One region of the Metabacillus hrfriensis genome, then DNA from elsewhere that is predicted to be linked to it. Evidence: riboswitches for the same ligand, from Rfam matches in the RefSeq annotation. Region 1 holds a riboswitch; each other region holds the start of a gene.
The links. Region 1 has a riboswitch for cobalamin ahead of QLQ22_RS04605 (ribonucleoside-diphosphate reductase subunit alpha). Riboswitches for the same ligand answer to the same signal wherever they lie in the genome.
Positions count from the first base shown of each region.

Region 1 (5,152 bases):
TAAAAATATAAACCGTCTTCTTTTAATTGAAAACGAACCATTCCAACAGGCTGATTATCAACATAGCTAATTAAACCCTGCTCACCGTCTTTTAAAGCAATTACTACAGATTGTATAGTTTCCTCCAAAGCACTTGAGGGTGGTACTTCGTCTTTATATTCCATAAATGCCTTGATCATTAAGTCGTGTATTATCGGTGCATGCGATACCTCAGCAAATTTTACCTCCAAGTTAAATCCCTCCCTTTTATGTTATAAATATACAATTGATTGTATATTTAATCAACGGAGAGATATAACTTTACTATCTAAAAATTCCTCTCTTATTCAAGAATATAGCCCGATTGTGAATGGAGTGCTACTTACATTGCGATTTGCTGTTTTGCACCTCTGACCAGAACCCGTTACTAGTTAAGCTTGCTCTTTCTTTTTATTGGGCTTCTCATTCTTTGTAAGGGTAAAGTCATTCAATTTCTCCTATAACCCGCATCAGCACTCCTTCAGTCTTCAATCCAGCAAAGCTGCTTCAGCTGTCTTACTCTATTGTGTCTCTTTAGTGACTTATGGAAAAAAAAAGCGTTCATTGGCAAGTATTATACCGGTTTCCGCAAGTGAAAATTGTATTCATGAAAGGAAAAGTCCATATTAGGCAGCTATATAATATTTCTCATTGAACAGAGGACTAATTGCTTACTAATTTCTCCAGTTGACATAAGTTAATAGATTGATATAATACTTTTATGCGCAAAAGCATAAAAGCGTTTAAGTATAAAAGGAAGGAATTAGAATTAATGAATCATCCAAAAACTGTTTCATTTGCATCATCAGTTATGATTTTCATATCCATGATTGCCATTATACTGATTAGTTTATTTTATTTAAAAACAGAGCCGCACTTGCCGCTTATGCTTTGTCTCGTCCTTTTAAGCGGAATTGCTCTCATCTATAAGTTTTCCTGGAAAGAAATTGAAGAAGGTCTTGTTAAGGGAGTTCAGTCAGGTGTACAGCCTATTATCATTTTGGCTTTAATTGGAATTTTGATTGGTGCCTGGATGTTCAGCGGAACGATTCCAACTGTTATGGTTTATGCATTAAATCTGATTGAACCAGGATCGCTGCTCATTCTCTCGCTTATTTGCTGTACGATTATTTCATTATTGGTTGGAAGCAGCTTTACAACAGTCAGTACAGTTGGAGTTGCTCTAATGGGAGTTGCTGTTGCCGCTGGGATTCCTGCCCCATGGGCTGCGGGAGCAGTTATTTGCGGAGCATGCTTCGGAGATAAGATGTCGCCAATGTCTGATACGACAAACTTTTCAGCAGGTGTTTCATCAGTCAATATTTTTACGCACATTCGTCATATTTCTAAAACAACAGGCCCTGCCTTTTTAATCACAGCCATTATTTTTTGGTATTTAGGGACAACTTTAACCATAAATGCTGCAACCTTGGCTAATATTGAGGAAATCATTTCTGTGATGCAGCAGCATGTGCAGATTAGTGCTTGGACGTTAATCTCTCCCCTTATAGTGATTGTTCTCGCTATGACAAGAGTTCCCGTCATTCCTGCTCTTGCAGTTGGAGTTGCCACGGCATGTGCAACTGGAATCTTATTTCAGGATCATGCCACTTTTGCCCAATTCTTAAATGTTCTTCAAAACGGCACAACTTTCAGCATTGAACAAGAAATGGTTCAAAATATGCTGAATCGCGGCGGTCTGCAGTCCATGATGTGGTCCATCTCACTTATCATGATCGCCTTTGCTTTAGGTGGATTAATGGACAAGCTGCAGTTGATTCAAACACTTTTGAACGGTTTGATACGTCGGGTAAAAACAAAGGGCCAGCTTATCCTTGCAACGGTTTCTTCTTCAATAGGAGTCAATTTAGTTACAGGTGAGCAATACTTATCCATTTTTATTCCCGGTCAATCCTACAAGGGAGTTTATGAAAAACTGAATATCAATAAAAAATATCTATCAAGATCCCTTGATGATGGCGGTACACTCTTCAATCCATTAGTTCCATGGGGGGTCAGCGGAGCCTTTTTCGCACAGACTCTTGGTGTTGACGCCATCGTATACATCCCATTTGCATTATTTTTATGTCTTTCTCCTTTGTTCAGCATTTTGTACGGGTTTCTTCCTGAACGTAAAAATAACGGGAATCCAAACTTAGAATCAATTGCATCATAATAAAAAAAGGAAAGAGCTATAGCTCTTTCCTTTTTTATTATGATCCTGAAAATCTTAATCTATCATTTCCTCAAACAATCGCTGAAGTTCTCTCGTAACCGGACCCGGTACTCCCCCATTGACTTTCATTGAGTCAATCTCAATAACTGGAATGACTTCACTGGTTGTTGAAGTAATAAAAGCTTCATCAAGGTTTACAAGATCATCTGCTTTGATCATTTCTTCGATTAGCGTTAAACCGTTTTTTTCACACAGTTCAACGACCTTCATCCGTGTGATGCCATTTAAAATCAAGTTATTGGCAGGATGAGTATAAATCACACCGTTCCTTACTCCGTAAAAATTGGATGAAGAGCCTTCCGTTATATGCTCGCCCCTGTGCAGCAGAGCCTCATATGCACCATTTTCAAAAGCTTCCTGCTTTGCAAGGACATTCCCCAGCAAATTCAAACTTTTAATGTCACATCTGAGCCAGCGGACATCCTCCATCAAATGCAGTTTAATTCCTTTTTCCTGTTCTGCTGCAGGTTTTGAACAGGGAATTGGATAGGCCACAATTTGAGGCTTAACGTCTTGCCCGGGGAAAAGGTGCTTCCTCCCTGTTACGCCCCGTGTGATTTGCATATAGACCGCGCCGTCCTGCACTTGATTTTTCCGAAGCAGCTCATTAAGCATCGCCGTTAATTCCTCTGCTGTATTCTGCAGTACAATCTTAATCTCTTTTGCACTTCTGACAAATCGCTCCATATGCTCTTTCATCGCAAAATATGAGCCATTATATACTCTAATAACCTCGTACACACCATCCCCGAATTGATATCCTCTATCCTCAAAGTCAATGGATACTTCGTTTTTCTGTTTAAATTTACCGTTTAAAAGTATGTACATATGAAGGCTCCTTTATTTAGATTGAAAGCTGTTTTCAAAAATAAATCGGATCGAATAAATGTGATTGAATGAAAAACTTCCTCTCCCTATGTTATGATGAAACACGCTGGTCTGTAAAATGGTTTTACATTTTTATTTGAATTTCAGAAGATTTAAGTTGAAATTTCTTTTCCTGTCCATTATGATGAAATTAGCCAAGAACACAACATATTGATATTTAATCAAAACTACAATACTACATATTGAAAAACAACAGCGAGCAAAGGTGCCAATTTATTGGCTTAAAAGGGAATCCGGTGCAAATCCGGAACTGTCCCCGCAACTGTAAGTGTGACGAACTGGGATTACCACTGTACGAGATTGAAGTATGGGAAGGACTCAGCGAAGAATGATCACAAGTCAGGAGACCTGCCATTTGATTGCTAGATAGTTTCGAATTCTTCGGGGACTGAGGAGATGGAACGATGGTTAATAACAGGACTGCTTTCACCCTGTTATTCTATCGTTTGATCCGCTCATGATCCCATGAGCGGATTTTTTTTAGGCATAAAAATTCAGGCTCCCCGTTCAGAACTAGAAGCTGATAATGGCGCTTGCGCTTTTTTATTATTTTTTAGGAGGATGTCAAATGGCAACCACAATGGCAACTATTATTTTTAATGAACTTACACTTGAGAAATCCCCATTTTCAGAAAAACGGATTAAGAATTTCATAGATGAAATCGGACACGACTTTAAAGAGCTTGACCTGGATGATTACAGCACAAGAGTCATCCAAAGCATCGATGGCCGCAGTGAATATACAACATCCCAAATCTCCAATCTCCTTATTCTCGAAGGCCTCTCCAATATTAGTGAGCTTGAGCCTCAATGGACTTACTTTTGTGCTCGCATTTATCTAAGAAAGCTTTATAAGGAAGCTGCATTCAACCGCAATCAGCATAATGGATATGATTCGTTTGTGAACTTAATCCAAACACTCACTGATAAGGGCATATACAGTCCGCATTTGCTTAACGCCTATTCACATGAAGAAATAGAAAGCCTCTCTTCCATCATTCAGCCGGAAAAAGATAAGCTGTTTACATATATTGGACTTCGCACTCTGTCTGACCGCTACTTAGCAAGAGATTTTGATAAAAAAATATTTGAACTGCCTCAGGAACGTTATTTGGTCATTGCCATGACGCTAATGGCCAATGAAAAGACAGAGCACCGTCTGCAGCTTGTCAAAGAAGCTTACTGGGCCCTCAGCAATTTGTACATGACCGTTGCTACACCGACGCTTTCAAATGCCGGCAAGCCTGTTGGCCAGCTGTCGAGCTGTTTTATAGATACAGTAGATGATAGTCTGCAAGGAATCTTTGACAGCAATACAGATATTGCAAATCTTTCAAAATCAGGCGGAGGCATCGGAGTTTATTTAGGAAAAATCCGCAGCCGCGGAAGTGACATCAAAGGCTTTAAAGGGGTCTCATCCGGTGTCATCCCATGGATGAAGCAGCTGAATAATACGGCAGTAAGTGTAGACCAGCTCGGTCAAAGGAAAGGAGCCATCGCTGTCTATTTGGATGTGTGGCATAAAGATATCTTTTCATTCCTGGATTCAAAGCTGAATAATGGCGATGAGCGTTTAAGAACTCATGACTTATTTACAGGTGTCTGCTTGCCGGATCTTTTCATGGAGCAGGCGGAAAACCGCGGCGACTGGCATTTATTTGATCCGCATGAAGTCCGTAAAGTGATGGGGTATTCCTTAGAAGATTTTTACGATGAAGGAAAAGGTTTCGGCTCCTTCCGCGATAAGTATTGGGAATGCGTCAATCATCCTGATCTATCTAAACAAACCGTACCTGCTATTGAAATTATGAAAGGCATCATGAAAGGCCAGCTTGAATCAGGCACCCCATTCATGTTTTATCGTGATGAAGTGAATCGCAGCAATCCGAATTCACATAAGGGCATGGTCTATTGCAGCAATCTGTGTACAGAGATAACTCAAAATCAGAGCGCAACGACAATGGATGAGCAATTCACAGAAGACGGAAAAATCATCACCGTTAAAACGCC
Region 1 is NZ_CP126116.1:907,773-912,924, reverse strand. It holds gene QLQ22_RS04620 (GNAT family N-acetyltransferase) at 1-230, opposite strand, end outside; gene nhaC (Na+/H+ antiporter NhaC) at 791-2,194, shown strand; gene dat (D-amino-acid transaminase) at 2,249-3,082, opposite strand; cobalamin riboswitch at 3,330-3,512, shown strand; gene QLQ22_RS04605 (ribonucleoside-diphosphate reductase subunit alpha) at 3,711-5,152, shown strand, end outside.

Region 2 (5,152 bases), 2.5 Mb from region 1:
TTTATTTCCAGCTATTTTATGATTGTTTAGGCTTCGTAAATACGATTGCGCTTCTTTCGTATTCTACATCTTTAGAGCCAAGCCTCGCATTCGCGACTCTTGCAGCAGCAAAGAAGTAATCTGACAATCTATTCATATATGTTAATACGTGTTCATTAATCTCCGTCTGCTTCTGCAGGGAAACGATGCAGCGTTCAGCTCTTCTGGCTACTGTTCTTGCAATATGTATCGCGGATGCTGCTTGTGTGCCTCCGGGAAGGATAAATCGCTGCAGCGGAGGAGCTTCAGCAGAATAATGATCGATTCTTTCTTCTAAAAATGCAATCATTTCAGCTGTTGTTTTATAGGGATGCTTCTGTTTGCCATGTATAACCGCAAGATCACTGCCGCAATCAAACAGTTCATGCTGGATCTTTTCAAATTCATGATACAAGTCAATCAGTTTTTCTTCATGAAGCCACGTCATGGCAAGTCCGACAAATGAATTTACTTCATCAATTGTGCCGTATGCCTCGACTCTTAAGTCATCTTTGTCGACACGGCCGCCAATTATACTTGTTTTCCCTTTGTCGCCAGTTCTCGTATACAGATTCAATTTTAAGCAGCTCCTTTAGGGTTTAAAATAAAAAGAGCGAATCTAATCGCTCTTTTATTTTACCATTTTTCTTATTGCATTGTTATGCCATAATCCTTCTTATTCAAGTAATACTCAAACGTTTTTCGCATAACAGGATAAAGCAGAAGAAAGAAAATTCCATTTCCGATTGCATGTGCTGTATCAAAAGGCAAGCCTGCAAGGTAATAAGCTAAGCCATGGTCAGTTAATACAAACATATTCAGTGATACAACAAACCCGAAAAGATAACCCGACAATACAGAAATGGGTGTAAAGATGATCAGACGATTTGATTTCACAAATTTGCCTAAAAAACCTGATAATAACGCGAGTGTACCCCATGCGAGCATTTGCCAGATTGTCCATGTTCCCATTCCGAGCAGCAAATTGCTCAAGAAGCAGCCTAATACGGCTACAATCATGCCATTTACAGGACCAATTAGGATTGAAGTAATCAGAATAATCGCTGTCATTGGCTGGACGTTCGGAACAAATTGAAAGGCCATTCGCCCTACAACTGATAAAGCAATCAGCAGGGAAAGCAGACTGATTCTTCTAGTTGTCATAACGTGATCCAGGATTACTCATATTTTCTTAAATCGAACTCTACTTTATCTCCATCTTTCAGCTCGATTTCATTAGCACCAGTCATCGCATCTTCTCCATTTACGATTAAGTGCCAGTAGGTTTTATCCTTATCGCTTGCCATCATTCCATCAATTCCGCTGATGAACCCTCCAGCTTCTTCCACTTCAAAATTCGCTTTCATTGCATCCATCAGAGTCTGCCCTTCTTCAAAAGATACTTCTTTTGAATCAACTTTCTCTGCCATTTCGTTTTTAGTCAGTGTAACAACAGCTTTTGTCTCTTCTGCTTTTTCTCCATTTTCAGCGGCCTGCTCTGATCCCTGAGCTTCCTTCTTCGGCTCCTCTGCTGTATTTCCGCAAGCTGCAAGCAGCGCTAAAAATAAAACAGACAGTAAGCTTAAAAATTTATTCACAACTAATCTCTCCTTCATCTGTATGTAACTATTTTGTGAAACATGAAACCACAAAACAAAAAGCCCATCTGCAGATGGGCTTAATAAACGGCATAATAAGAAACAGATTGTATGCAATGAAACATAAATCCTGCCGTTTCTATGCTCAACCCCCGAAGAATACAAACAATGTAAGAGATTCCGGCAGGTCTACTGACTTTTGCTTCATTCTCCACTTGAACCTTCCCATATAATAAACAGCAAGAGAGCCATCTGATTATATAGTGGTTTAACCAAAGTTTCGTCGGCAAATACAGTTGCGGGGACAGTTCAGGCATTGCACCCGATTCCCTATTAAGCGTAAAGCACCTATATCTCAAAATATACGATTTTTAATTCAGTCTTATTTTACATAAAATGACTCAGGTCTTCAACAGTAATTTTATAAGGCGTTCCTTATGAAACAAGAATTTTCGTCACGTTCTATCAGAAAGATCGCTTTTTCGAGGCAAATAGAAGCTGAATGCTGTACCTTCATTTACCTTGCTGTGTACATTGATCGTGCCGGAATGGGCATCTACGATGTTTTTTGCAATCGCGAGGCCAAGTCCCGTGCCCGAACGGCCTCTCGTTCTTGCTTTATCTGCTTTATAAAACCGTTCAAAGACAAAAGGCAGATCTTCTTCTACAATACCTGTACCTGTGTCTTTTACATCTATTTTCATGCCGCCTGCAACGGTTTGAACATGAATTTCAACAGATCCCCCTTCAAGCGTATGCCTGATCGCATTATCAATAAGATTCGTCAAAACCTGCTCAATTTTATCGGGATCTAAAACAAACTCAGGGTCATCTATCGAAAATGAAGAGGTTAACGTAATTTTTTTGTCCCTTGCAAGTCCCTGGAATTTTCGGTTGATTTTTTCAATAAACTCATGAATAGAGATTCGTTCTAAATTCAGAGAAATGTGACCGGCTTCCATTCTTGCCAGGTCCAGTAAATCGTTAACAAGTCTTCCCATGCGCAGCGATTCATCGTAGATTACCTGTGCAATCTCCTTTTTCTCTTCTTCAGAGCTTGCAATGTCATCGACGATCGCTTCACTGTATCCCTGCAGCATGGCAATCGGCGTTCTCAGCTCATGACTTACATTGGCAATAAAATCCTTCCGCAGCTTATCCAGCCTTCTCTCTTCTGTCATATCTCTGAGAACAGCAACTGCACCCCGAACATATGACTGGTTATAGAGAGGGCTCATAACCATCACCCAGCTTCTGCCCTGCAGATTGACCTCGACTATGTGTTCTCTCTCTGTGCTGACAACTCTTTGAAATAATTCTTTTGCTACTGGAGGGATTTCCTCTCCCTCATTAATTTGCATTTTTTGTTCGTAGTACCAGGACTGAAGAAACCGTTCAGCAGGGGGATTGGTGACGAGAATCGTCCCGTCAATATTCAGCGTAATGACTCCATCTGCCATACTGCTTAAAATACTGGTTAAATGTTCTTTTTCCTGGTTGAGTGCATTGATATTGAATTTCAGCTGCCTGCCCATTTGATTAAACGCGACGGCAAGCTCGCCAATTTCGTCATGACTTAAAATCGGCACCTTCGTATCAAATTTTCCTCGTGTAAGCTCCTGCGTTACTTCCCGCATTTTTCTGAGCGGATAAGTGATTCTTGTTGATAGAAAGAATGCGAATATCGTTGTTAATACAATGGCAATACCTGCCGCAAGCAGAATATATTTTGTCGTATGCTTTGTTGTTTCATGAACAGCAAGCAGCGACTGCGACATAAACACTGCCCCGTTTTCTCCATTTTTCAGCTCATAGGGTACGCCGACGACCAGCACTTCCTCGTTATTATCCGAACTGATCTGCTGCTCAATGGAGAGTTGGGTGAGCTTGCTGACATTTTTTTGATCTGCAAATACTTTAGACAGCTCGCTGTCATTCTGAATATCCTCCATTTCAAAAACAGGGGTACTGTCAAATTTCTTTGGCGAAAACCAGTATTTGTTCTGATCTTCCACGATGATGATGCTTGTAAGCTCATCGGCCAGTTCCCATGAGATTGACCTCGCCAGTTCTTGATCTTCATGTTTTTCAAGAATAACAGAGATTTTGTTGGCTAATTGTGTAAGCTCCCGTTTGGCCTCGTCCACATGATAATTTTCAATGAATTCCAGAAGAAGCACAGTCAGAATTAATAAAACAAATGAAACGAGCAATAAAATGGTAAACCACAGTTTACCGACAACGCTTTTCCAAAACATCATTCACTGCCTACCTCAAATTTGTATCCAACTCCCCATACAGTCACAATCATGGCAGCTGCATCCGGTGATACCTTGCTCAGTTTTTCTCTCAGGCGTTTTACATGTGTATCAACTGTACGCAGATCACCAAAGAACTCGTATTGCCATACTTCTTTTAATAATTTCTCGCGGTCGTATACTTTGTCCGGTGTTTTTGCGAGGAAATAAAGCAGCTCATATTCTTTAGGAGTTAAACTGACCTCTTTGCCGTCTGCAAGCACCCGGTGTGCATCGTGATCAATAGAAAGATGCGGGAACACGATAACATTTTTAGCTTTCGTTTCTGTTTTCAGGAATGATGTTGTCGATGAGCGTCTAAGAAGTGCTTTCACTCGCAGAACGACTTCTCTTGGACTGAAAGGCTTTACGATGTAATCATCTGTTCCGACTTCAAAGCCCTGAACCCTGTTTACCTCTTCACCTTTTGCCGTAAGCATAATGATCGGAGTGGCTTTTTTCAGGCGCAGCTGTCTGCAAACTTCAATCCCATCGAGTCCGGGCATCATTAAATCAAGCAGGATTAAGTCATATTCTGCAGACAATGCCATTTCAAGAGCATCACTGCCGTTGTCAGCTTCTTCAATTTGATAGTTTTCTCTTTCTAAATACATTTTCAAAAGTCTTCTGATTCTGTCTTCATCGTCAACGACCAGGATTTTATAGTTCATGTTGTTTTCCATCTTGCTTCTCCTCCTTCAAGTACCCAATACCATTATCTTACCAAAAAACCTTCACTTTATATGAGTGAAGGCTCTCTTGATAAAAAAAGTACAAGCAACTGTTTAGCTTCTGCAGGAAAATCCGGGTTTGACTTTTCCTGCAGATTTGTGCTGGGCGATGGACCTGCATACCAATGCGAAAAACTTTATACTTTCTTTTCTCTTAAAGAAAAACTCTTAACTATGCGTAAGAATGCAGACCGGCAATCACCAGATTGACAAAAATCAAATTAAACATGATGATGGCAAAGCCAATAACTGCAAGCCATGCTGATTTTTCTCCCTGCCATCCTTTTGAAAGACGCAAATGCAGGTAGGCTGCATAGAAAAGCCAGGTAATTAATGCCCATACTTCTTTAGGGTCCCAGCCCCAAAAGCGTGTCCAGGCGATTTGAGCCCAGATCATTGCAAAAATGAGCGCTCCCAGAGTGAATACCGGAAATCCAATTGTAACAGATCGATATCCGATTTCATCTACTAAATCGAGGTTGACGTTTTTGGTGAGAGGCTGCAGGAA
Region 2 is NZ_CP126116.1:3,418,268-3,423,419, forward strand. It holds gene QLQ22_RS16875 (cob(I)yrinic acid a,c-diamide adenosyltransferase) at 17-595, opposite strand; gene QLQ22_RS16880 (ECF transporter S component) at 667-1,182, opposite strand; gene QLQ22_RS16885 (DUF4430 domain-containing protein) at 1,197-1,616, opposite strand; cobalamin riboswitch at 1,782-1,983, opposite strand; gene QLQ22_RS16890 (ATP-binding protein) at 2,072-3,877, opposite strand; gene QLQ22_RS16895 (response regulator transcription factor) at 3,874-4,596, opposite strand; gene ccsB (c-type cytochrome biogenesis protein CcsB) at 4,817-5,152, opposite strand, start outside.
Region 2: it holds a riboswitch for cobalamin, as region 1 does, so the genes downstream of both, QLQ22_RS16885 (DUF4430 domain-containing protein) here and QLQ22_RS04605 (ribonucleoside-diphosphate reductase subunit alpha) in region 1, are expected to answer to the same signal.

Region 3 (5,152 bases), 1.9 Mb from region 1:
CTAATAAAGGACTATGACTATAGAGAAAAAAGAAAGAAGTGAGAAATGATCATGACAAAAGGATATGTTTATCTTGTCGGGGCAGGACCGGGAGATCCGAAATTAATTACAGTTTATGGTTTGGAGTGCATCCAAAAATCTGACGTGATTTTATATGATCGATTAGTAAATAAAGAGCTATTAAACCATGCCAAAAACGATGCGGAATTTATTTTTTGCGGAAAGCTTCCCGGAAAACATGAACTTATACAAGAACAAATTCATGAGCTTTTAGTTAAGTACGCCCTGAAAGGGAAAACGGTGACACGTTTAAAAGGAGGAGACCCATGTGTATTTGGACGTGTTGGGGAAGAAGCTGAGGTCCTGGCTGCAAATGGTATAAAATATGAAATTGTGCCTGGCATTACATCAGGCATCGCCGCGCCTGCCTACGCTGGAATTCCGGTTACTCACAGGGACCATGCCTCTTCCTTTGCAATTGTTACAGGTCATGGCCGCGCTGAAAAGGAAGAGGACCATCTGAATTGGCCAGCCCTTGCTCAGGGAATTGATACAATTGCTTTTTACATGGGAGTAGGAAACTTGCCTTATATTTGCAAAAAGTTAATCGAGAATGGAAAAAGTCAGGAAACCCCGGTAGCCGTTATCCAATGGGGGACAACTGAAAAACAGAAAACAGTCACAGGGAGCCTGAATACGATTGAAAAAGAGGCGGAGCTTGCACAAATAAAGCATCCTGCAATCATCCTTGTCGGTGGTGTGGTGAGGTTAAGGGAGAAAATAAAGTGGTTTGAAGAGCTGGAATTATTAAAAGACAATGATAAAAAAAAGGTGGGGGCAGCGTGTCAATCATAACGGAATTAAAAAGCCGCAGGGCAATACGCGACTATCGTGATCAAGCCGTAGAAGACGAAAAGATTAAGGAATTACTGGAAATAGCAACTTGGGCTCCAAACGATCGGATGAGAGAGCCATGGGGTTTTTATGTCATAAGAGGTGAAGCTAAAAAAAGGTATGAAAAGCTGGCAGAAGAGTTTTTGCAAGAACGTTTTCCAACAAAACCGAATTTAGTACTAAGTTCCCTCAAAGTATTAAAGAACACACCGGTACATATCGTTGTTACTTCTGACATCGTTCCTGAGGATGAAGAAGCGTCCCGAGATAATGAATATGCGGTATGCTGTGCGATTCATTCAATGTGGCTGGCCGCGAAGGATCTGGGATTAGGATTTGTGTGGCGGACAAGAGGCGTGGGGCTTGTTCATGATAAACGGATGTATCAGTTCATTGGTGCGCCTGAGAATAAGAAGATAATAGGGAATATATTTATTGGGTATCCAGATGAAGAGGCTTTAAAGAAGATGAAGACTTCCGCAAGAACATCCTTTGAAGAAAAAACGGTTTGGTTATAGAAAGAAGAGACAATTTTAAGGAAGAACCAACAGGCTGAACCCAATTCTACAATAAGGCAGTCTCTTGTTAGGGAGAAAATAGAGCAAAACCTCCCATCTATTTAAGCGATGTAGATATGTATTTTTGTATCCTTTAATAGTTTGGCTGATGGGAAAAAGGGGTTTTTGGCATGAAGGTGGGAATAGGAAGGTGCAATGGTACGTTTGGCGAACTTGTTCAAGGCGTTTTATGTGAACGCCCATTTTTAATATCGCTGCCTATACCAATTTTAAAGAGCAACGCTGTTTTTATTCCTTATAACAAGATGGGTGAGATTACTGGATCACTCTCAAATACAAAAGCGGTAGAGGCATGCAAAAAGGTGTTTCAATGGTTTGATTTAAAAGGCGGAGGGCATTTGGAGGTTAACTCGAATATTCCGAGGGGTAAAGGATTGGCCAGTAGTTCAGCTGATGTTGTTGCGGCAATGAAGGCTGTTGCGGATAGTTATTCCATACCCTTGTCAGAAGAGATCATCTCACGGATTTCCAGTGAGATTGAGCCTACTGATGGTGTTATGTATAAAGAGGTGGTTGCATACGACTACATTCATGGACAATTAATAGAGACGCTAGGTCCTTTACCATCCTTCGTTTTGATCGGAATGGATTTAGGAGGAACAATTAATACGCTTGAATTTAACAGACAGCCCAAACGATATAGCAAGGAGGATCAAGCCGTTTTCTCAAAGGCATATGATTTGGTTAAATTAGGAATAGAATTTCAGGATTTGTCTTTTGTTTGTCAAGCAGCGACACTAAGCGCCAGTATAAACCAAAAAATATTGCCAAAACGTTATTTTAATGAATTTAAAAGCTTTGCTTTAAAGTACGATGGAGGACTTATCATCGCTCACAGCGGCACTGTTCTAGGGGTTTTATTGAATCCGTCTTTTGAGAATATTGGCGAAATTGCAGAAACAATTTCTAAACGTATTATCCAGTTGAGCAATCAGCCTAACATGAAACCTTTCTATTATTTTCATAGATCAAACTGAGTAGACTGACTTAATAATTGACAATGAAGTTTTGCTGGATTCCGGAAAATGTAAGTTAGTGAAAACTTTTTAGAAAATAGAGGAGAGAAATTTTATGTTTTCTAAAGAAGAAAAAGAATCTGTTTATAAAGTAATTTACAAGAGAAGAGATATTCGAAGCTTTCTGTCTGTCCCTATTTCTAAAGATATTATACATAGAATATTAAACGCTGCTCACCATGCACCTTCAGTTGGATTTATGCAGCCTTGGAATTTCATAATCATTTCATCTGAAAAAATAAAAGAAAAATTAGCTTGGGCAGCAGACAAGGAAAGACGAGCATTAGCTATTCATTATGATGGAGAAAGAGAAACAAGATTTCTTGGTTTAAAAGTAGAAGGTATAAAAGAAGCTCCAATCACAATATGTGTAACTTGCGACCCAGCAAGAGGAGGTTCACATGTATTAGGGAGAAATTCAATTCCTGAAACAGATATTCTTTCAACAGCCTGTGCCATTCAAAATATGTGGCTGGCAGCTTGTGCTGAAGGGCTTGCCTTAGGGTGGGTAAGTTTTTATAAAAAGAATGATATTCGTGACATTTTAGATATCCCTCTTCATATAGATCCTATCGCTCTTCTATCTATTGGTTATACGGATGAATATCCGGAGAAACCTATTTTAGAATTAGCTAATTGGGAAAAAAGGCATCCTTTAGAACAGCTTATCTATGAAAATAAATGGGGGGAAAACAAACATCAGGGTGATTGAAACAATAATTATTTAGAAGTGAAGGTGTCCTAAGGTGGACTTAATAGGGAAATGTGGTGTGAATCCAGAACTTCCCCGCACACTGTTAAATGGTTTTATTTTATAGGAAGTGCTTAAAGCAGGGTGATGCATAAGTCAGGAGATCTGCCTTTATTATTACTGCGGGAATGGAGAGAGTGCTTTTAAGTGTATCCTTTTTCTCTTTTTAGTTTAAGTTCGCTCATGGTTTAGGTGGGCGTTTTTTATTTGTCTTAATTTCTGCATTTCGAATCAGAGGAGCGTTTTTTGAAGAATGGAGTTGATTTCTATTAATAGTCATAAGCAGGAAGCCATTGGGGGTTACAAACATATAAGCATTGTTATGCTCTTAGTCATTGCTCTTATCACAGTAGTAACGATTGCAGTGATGGTTGGTCCTGTTTCAATTCATCCGGCAACATTTTGGAAAATCATAGCTTATAAAATTCCAATTTTACAAGAATGGATTCCTGTCACATGGTCTAAAGCAGAAGAGAATATCATTTGGAACATTCGTTTTCCAAGAGTGATATTAGGAGTAATTGTAGGCGCCGGGTTAACTATCGCTGGTACAACAATACAAGCTTTGGTTCGGAATTCGTTAGCGGATCCCTATATACTAGGAGTTTCATCGGGTGCATCTGTTGGGGCTACACTAGTCATTATCTTTGGTGCGTTTTCAATGTTTGGACAATATGCATTATCACTTGCTGCATTTTTAGGCTCGCTTCTTTCAGTTGTTCTGGTTTTTCTACTGTCGCAAGTCGGGGGAAGAATTTCAACTGAACGTCTCCTATTAGCTGGAATTTCAGTTTCTATGATTCTATCTGCATTTACAAGCTTCATCGTCATTTCTGCACCTCGTCAAGAAGGGATAAGGGATGCGTTGTTTTGGATGATGGGAAGCTTGGCAGGAGCAAACTGGAAGCACATACCTATACCTTTTGTAATAACAGTTATTGTTTTTATTTTCATTTGGAGCCAGTATCGCTATATGAATTTGCTCTTAATGGGGGAAGAGGCAGCTGTTACTTTAGGGTTGAACGTAGAAGTATTTCGAAAAATATTAATTTTAGTTACTGCACTACTAACAGGGGTTTTAGTTGCTGTCAGTGGAGCCATTGGTTTTATCGGATTAATGATTCCTCATATTGTTCGTCTCATCCTTGGATCTGACCATAAAATGCATATCCCCATCAGTGCTTTAATGGGGTCTGTATTTCTTGTGATGGCTGATTTATTTGCAAGACTTATCATTGCTCCCGAGGAAATGCCAATTGGGATCGTAACAGCTCTTTGCGGTGCTCCATTTTTTATTTGGCTTTTACGCAAGAGTTCATATTCATTTGGAGGAGGGGGCTAAGCATGGATGTTTCAATAAAAGATATTTCAGCTTCTATTGGAAAACGAAAAGTACTTAAAGAAGTTAATCTGAATATTCATTCTGGTGAAGTAGCAGGTATTATTGGTCCAAACGGAAGCGGTAAATCCACTTTATTAAAAAATATGTCTCGTGTGATAAGACCAGATGCTGGTGTTATCACTCTTTCAGGTGAATATATAGATAAAATGTCTTCCCGTAAGTTATCACAGCACCTCGCTATTGTCAGTCAGGAATCACCTGTCACATTTGATTTCACAGTAAGAGAAATTGTATTGATGGGCCGTTCCCCTCACAAAGGCTTTCTTAAAGCAGATACAAAACATGATGAAGACATTATAGACCTGGCCTTAGAAAAGGTTGGAATGCAGGAATTCAAACAGCGGAGTTTTTCTTCATTATCTGGCGGTGAAAAACAACGGGTCATGATTGCAAGAGCTCTTGCACAAGAAGCCAAGGTACTCTTACTTGATGAACCAACCAATCATTTAGATGTACATCATCAAATACAAATTATGGATTTAGTTCAGAAGCTGAAAAACATTACTGTTAT
Region 3 is NZ_CP126116.1:2,763,764-2,768,915, reverse strand. It holds gene cobA (uroporphyrinogen-III C-methyltransferase) at 52-855, shown strand; gene QLQ22_RS13775 (nitroreductase family protein) at 843-1,412, shown strand; gene QLQ22_RS13770 (GHMP family kinase ATP-binding protein) at 1,583-2,449, shown strand; gene bluB (5,6-dimethylbenzimidazole synthase) at 2,544-3,200, shown strand; cobalamin riboswitch at 3,206-3,366, shown strand; gene QLQ22_RS13760 (FecCD family ABC transporter permease) at 3,493-4,581, shown strand; gene QLQ22_RS13755 (heme ABC transporter ATP-binding protein) at 4,584-5,152, shown strand, end outside.
Region 3: it holds a riboswitch for cobalamin, as region 1 does, so the genes downstream of both, QLQ22_RS13760 (FecCD family ABC transporter permease) here and QLQ22_RS04605 (ribonucleoside-diphosphate reductase subunit alpha) in region 1, are expected to answer to the same signal.

Region 4 (5,152 bases), 1.9 Mb from region 1:
AAACAATATGGCTCCTAAACCTGCTCCAGTTGGGTGAGAGCAACTGCCTGTTACTGAGGGAATCTTTAAGGCAGATAATACAAACGCAAAAGCAGCAGACAGGCCAAGCATTGTTTTCAATTCAGGGTTTTCTTTAAGCTTCTTACGTATAGAACGCAAGCCGGCAAGTATGAAGGGAAGTGTTGCAGCCCACCAAAAAACCGCCCAGCCAAAAGGCAAAAAACCTTCCATGATATGCATAGCATAAGCATCTTCGTACGAATTCAGCCAAAAATAACTTGTTAATCCCAGCACCATGATTAGTGACACCTGCCATGATTTTTTATTCATCTTCAATCTCCCTTAAAATTAGTAGCGTTCAAATAAAAAAAGCATTTAAACCCACTAGAGTTTAAATGCTTACAAGACAATTGTCAGCCCGTCACACAGACACAGCAATATCCTTTCGCACACACCTCCCTATTTCCCGTAGGTCACATTATGTTCTTTATACAGGCAGGTCTCCTGACTCATCTTCATTGTTTCCTGCGTCTTCCCGCTTTTTATAAAAAGCAGTGACAATATGCAGGTCACTCAGACTTACAGTGGCGGGAACCGTGTCGGACTTACACCGAGCTTCCCTTTTAAGCTATACATTCTCAATGTACAGCACCTGTTAAGATTGATTAATTTGTCTATACCTTACTATAAGGTTTAGCAGTTGTCTATTTATTTTTCTATGATTTAGCATGATCAAAAGAGGTATTTATGTCCTTTTTTATCCAACTATATGCATAAATAGGTTTCATATTTTTATAATAAATGTTTTTTCATACACGAGAAGGATCTTAATATATCTAATTCTGTCTCGATCATTAATTTTAGGAGTGTCCACCTCAACTCACAGAATAATAATGTAGAGGCGCTGAGTTTCATAAATTTAGTATTAAAGTTTCTTTTGCTTCGGGGGAATGGTGAAACGAATAGCAGGGGAAATGGCTTATTTTAATGTGATTTAGCGCTTCCGTTTTATCCGCCAAAATAATTGGACGGATTTTTTTGTTGTCCGATTTTTTAAAAAGTAGTTTGCTAATTTCTGAATTCTTGTTTAATATGAATATCGAAATAGACAAATTTATGAAATAATAACATTAAGAATAATAATTAAATAATTAAAAGATAGGTTCAAAAATCTTACCAAGATTTTGATTAAAAGGGAAGTACGGTGAAAAGCCGTCGCGGTACCCGCCACTGTAATGGGGAGCTTATTGCAAATGTCACTGATAATATTCGGGAAGACGCAATAAAGCAATGAACCTTAGTCAGGAGACCTGCCTATCTTTTACGCATACCCACGGGCTTATGGGTAGATGTGTAGTAGAAAATGCTATGTTCTTTTGCTATGTATTTTTTGTGCACCTCTATCTATATAGGGGTGCATTTTTATTTTTCAAAAAATAATGGACTGGAAGTGCTAAAATGACAACTTGGAATTTGAGGGAAACGAAACATCATGTATTAATTTGCAATGGCAGCAGCTGTATGAGGAAAGGAGGCGAGGAGGTTACGCAGGCGATTAGGGAGGAAGTCACAAATATGAATCTTGATACCTTGATACATACGACACGAACCCGCTGTAACGGAAGATGCAAGGATGCTTGTGTTGTAATTGTGTATCCTGAAGGAACATGGTACAAGGCGATTACTCCGGAAATTGGAAGTGAAATCGTACAGAAACATTTGGCTGGAAAAGAAATTTTAGAAGAAGCCGTTATTTACAAATATGATCAACAAGGTTTTGCTGCTCCGGAAAACACAGAGTGTGTAGCCGGAATATCCAAACCAATAAAATAAAGCCGTTAATTTGTCATCCTTTGAGATTCCTGAATAGCAGCATGAATTTGATGGGGAATTAGCATAGATAGAGTATCAGGTATACCTTGGGAACTTATGCTGGATAAAAAATTCTCAAACAACTTTACATAAACGGGTACTCGTTGTTGGTTCACTTATTATTTTTAAAATTTTTCGTCAACACGAAGAACAAATCAATTGAAAAAAGGTTATGAATCCGGAATTGTCCTGCTGCGGCAAGAATGCCATTTATTTCTGGATGATCGAAACTGATTAATCTTGGAAACGTTTAGTTTAGAGTCAGGCAGTTTATGTTGGCTGATAGTTTGAAAGGAGGAGCAAACGTGCGGGGAAAGTTACTTGTAATTGGTTTTGGACCTGGAAGTTTTGAACATATGACAAATAGAGCTCAGGAAGCCATACAAGAGAGCGATTATATCATTGGTTATAAAACATATGTTGAGTTAATAGAAAATCTCTTGACCGATCAGAAAATTATTAGTACAGGAATGTCCGAGGAAGTAAGTCGTGCTCAAGCGGCTGTCCGTCTTGCTGAAGAAGGATATAAAGTTGCAGTCATTTCCAGTGGTGATGCAGGTGTTTATGGGATGGCAGGCCTGGTCTATGAAGTATTAATTGATAAAGGGTGGAAAGAAGAAACAGGTGTAAGTGTCGAGGTAATCCCTGGTATATCGGCCATTAATTCCTGTGCTTCTCTTCTTGGTGCACCAATCATGCATGATGCATGCACGATTAGTTTAAGTGATCATTTAACTCCATGGGATCTAATTGAAAAACGAATTGAAGCGGCCGCACAAGCTGATTTTGTTGTAGCTCTGTATAACCCAAAGAGTGGACGCCGCACAAGACAAATTCAAGAGGCACAAAGGATATTATTACAATATCGATCACCCGATACACCAGTTGGGCTGGTGAAGAGTGCATATCGTGAGAGCGAAAAGATTGTGACAACCGATCTTGCACATATGCTTGATTACGATATCGGTATGCTGACGACTGTAGTTATTGGGAATTCATCTACGTTTTTTTATGATAATAAAATGATTACACCAAGGGGGTATCAAAGGAAGTATACATTAAATACAACTGAACAAAGATTAAAACCGCATGAACGCTTAAGACATGAAAATGAACCATGGGCACTCCATAAAGGCAAGAATGAAACTGATCATAGTACTGAAGTAAAAACTATAGACGGTATTGCTGCTTCCTTACAATTAGCTCTAGAAGCTCTTAGTAAAGTTGAAGGTGAACCTAAAAGGATTCTGGAAAACGAGACTGTTAATAATCCAGTAGTATCGATTTTTGAATTAGCCGTAAGTCCAGGAATCGCAAATAAGAAGTTTACACCAGACCAAATGATCACTCTCGCTGAGGTAGTCGGAGATGAGGGGACAATGGAATACACCCCGCACCATCAAATATATTTAAAAATTCCAACTGCGAGTCCTGAGGTCATTACTCAAAAATTAAGAAGTGTAGGTTTCCTATTAGAACCTATTGGTGATGTTTTTCAGCTGAAAGCTTGTGATTTCTGCGAAGGCGAGAAAAAGGATTCCATCCCTCATGCTGAAGAGTTACATCAAAAGCTAAGCGGACTTGAATTGCCTAAAGAGCTGAAGCTTGGCTTCAATGGCTGCGGTATGGCGTGCTTTGGTGCAGTAAACGAGGACATTGGAATTGTTTATAGAAAAGGAAAGTTTGATTTGTTTTTGGGAGCGAAAACGGTAGGAAGAACAGCTCATGCAGGACAGCCTGTGGCGGAAGGTATTGAGCCAGATAAACTAGTGGAGATTATTGAAAATATTATATACGAGTATAAAGAGAAAGGTCATCCAAATGAAAGGTTCTTTAAGTACTTTAAACGTGTCGGGAAAATTCAGGGCTATACCTATAGAGACATGACACCGAAGATAGAAATTGAACCAGCTCCATGCGGAGACTAATTAGAGGATAGGGGAGAAATATATGAAAGCTGTTTTACTAGTTGGACACGGAAGCCGGGATTCAGAAGGAAATGAGCAGGTAAGAAAAACAATAGAAGATTTAAAGCCGCAGCTCGACCGGGAGCTATTAATTGAAACGTGCTTCTTAGAGTTTGAAACACCTACAATTGAACAAGGCATTCAAACATGTGTTGAAAAAGGGGCAACAAGTGTTTTTATTATTCCAATGATGTTATTAGCAGCTGGACATTCAAAGATTCATATACCAGCAGCCATTGATGAAGCAAAAGTAAAATATCCAGAGGTTCACTTTACATACGGAAGACCATTCGGAATTCACGAGGAAACGGTAGAAATTTGTAAAGATCGTTTAGAAGAAGCGGACGGGAACATAACCGAACCTGAACACAACACGGCAGTAATTTTGCTGGGTCGAGGCGGCAGCGATCCAGATGCGAATAGTGATTTATATAAAATTGCTCGCTTATTATGGGAAAAATTAAATTATAGGTTAGTAGAGCCGGCATTTATGGGTGTAACGGATCCATTAATTAAAGAAGGTGTAGAGCGCTGCATTAAATTAGGTGCGAAAAAAATTATTATACTACCATACTTTTTGTTCACCGGTATATTAATTAAGCGTCTTGAAAATATGATGGAAGAATTCGGAAATGAACATCCGGGTATTGATTTTAAGCTTGCGGGATATTTCGGGTTTCACTCTAGATTAAAAACAATTTTAAAAGACAGAATTGAAGAATCATTACAAGGTGACGTGAAAATGAATTGTGATACGTGTTTATACCGCATTGAAGCGATGGAGCATATTGATCATCACCACCACCACGACCACGATCATGATCATGACCATCATCAGCATGAGCACCATAACCATCATCATGAGGCACAAAAACTATGATTCTATTTTTAGCTGGAACCAGTGATGCAAGAGCGTTAGCCATAAAGATAAAAGAGGCTGGATACAGACTGCTGACAACTGTAGTTACTGAAAATGCCGGAATGGAAATGAGGAAGGCTGGACTAGATGTTTATGTTGGCCGTCTAACCAGTGAGGATTTTGTGAGAGTTATTAGAGAACAAGGATTTAATGCGGTTGTCGATGCGAGCCACCCATTTGCGGAAGAAGCAAGTAAAAATGCTCTATTAGGAGCGAAAGAAGCTGATATACCATACATCCGCTATGAACGTGAATCACAATCCTATGAAAATAACGGAATAACATTGGTCGACAGCTATGAGGAAGCAGCAGAAATAGCAGCTGAAAAAAAGGGAGTTATTATGCTCACTACAGGAAGCAAGACCTTGCAGACATTTACTCAGAAACTTCTAAA
Region 4 is NZ_CP126116.1:2,776,451-2,781,602, reverse strand. It holds gene QLQ22_RS13840 (energy-coupling factor ABC transporter permease) at 1-330, opposite strand, end outside; cobalamin riboswitch at 478-669, opposite strand; cobalamin riboswitch at 1,144-1,332, shown strand; gene QLQ22_RS13835 ((2Fe-2S) ferredoxin domain-containing protein) at 1,459-1,833, shown strand; gene cobJ (precorrin-3B C(17)-methyltransferase) at 2,178-3,800, shown strand; gene QLQ22_RS13825 (sirohydrochlorin chelatase) at 3,823-4,719, shown strand; gene cobK (precorrin-6A reductase) at 4,716-5,152, shown strand, end outside.
Region 4: it holds a riboswitch for cobalamin, as region 1 does, so the genes downstream of both, QLQ22_RS13835 ((2Fe-2S) ferredoxin domain-containing protein) here and QLQ22_RS04605 (ribonucleoside-diphosphate reductase subunit alpha) in region 1, are expected to answer to the same signal.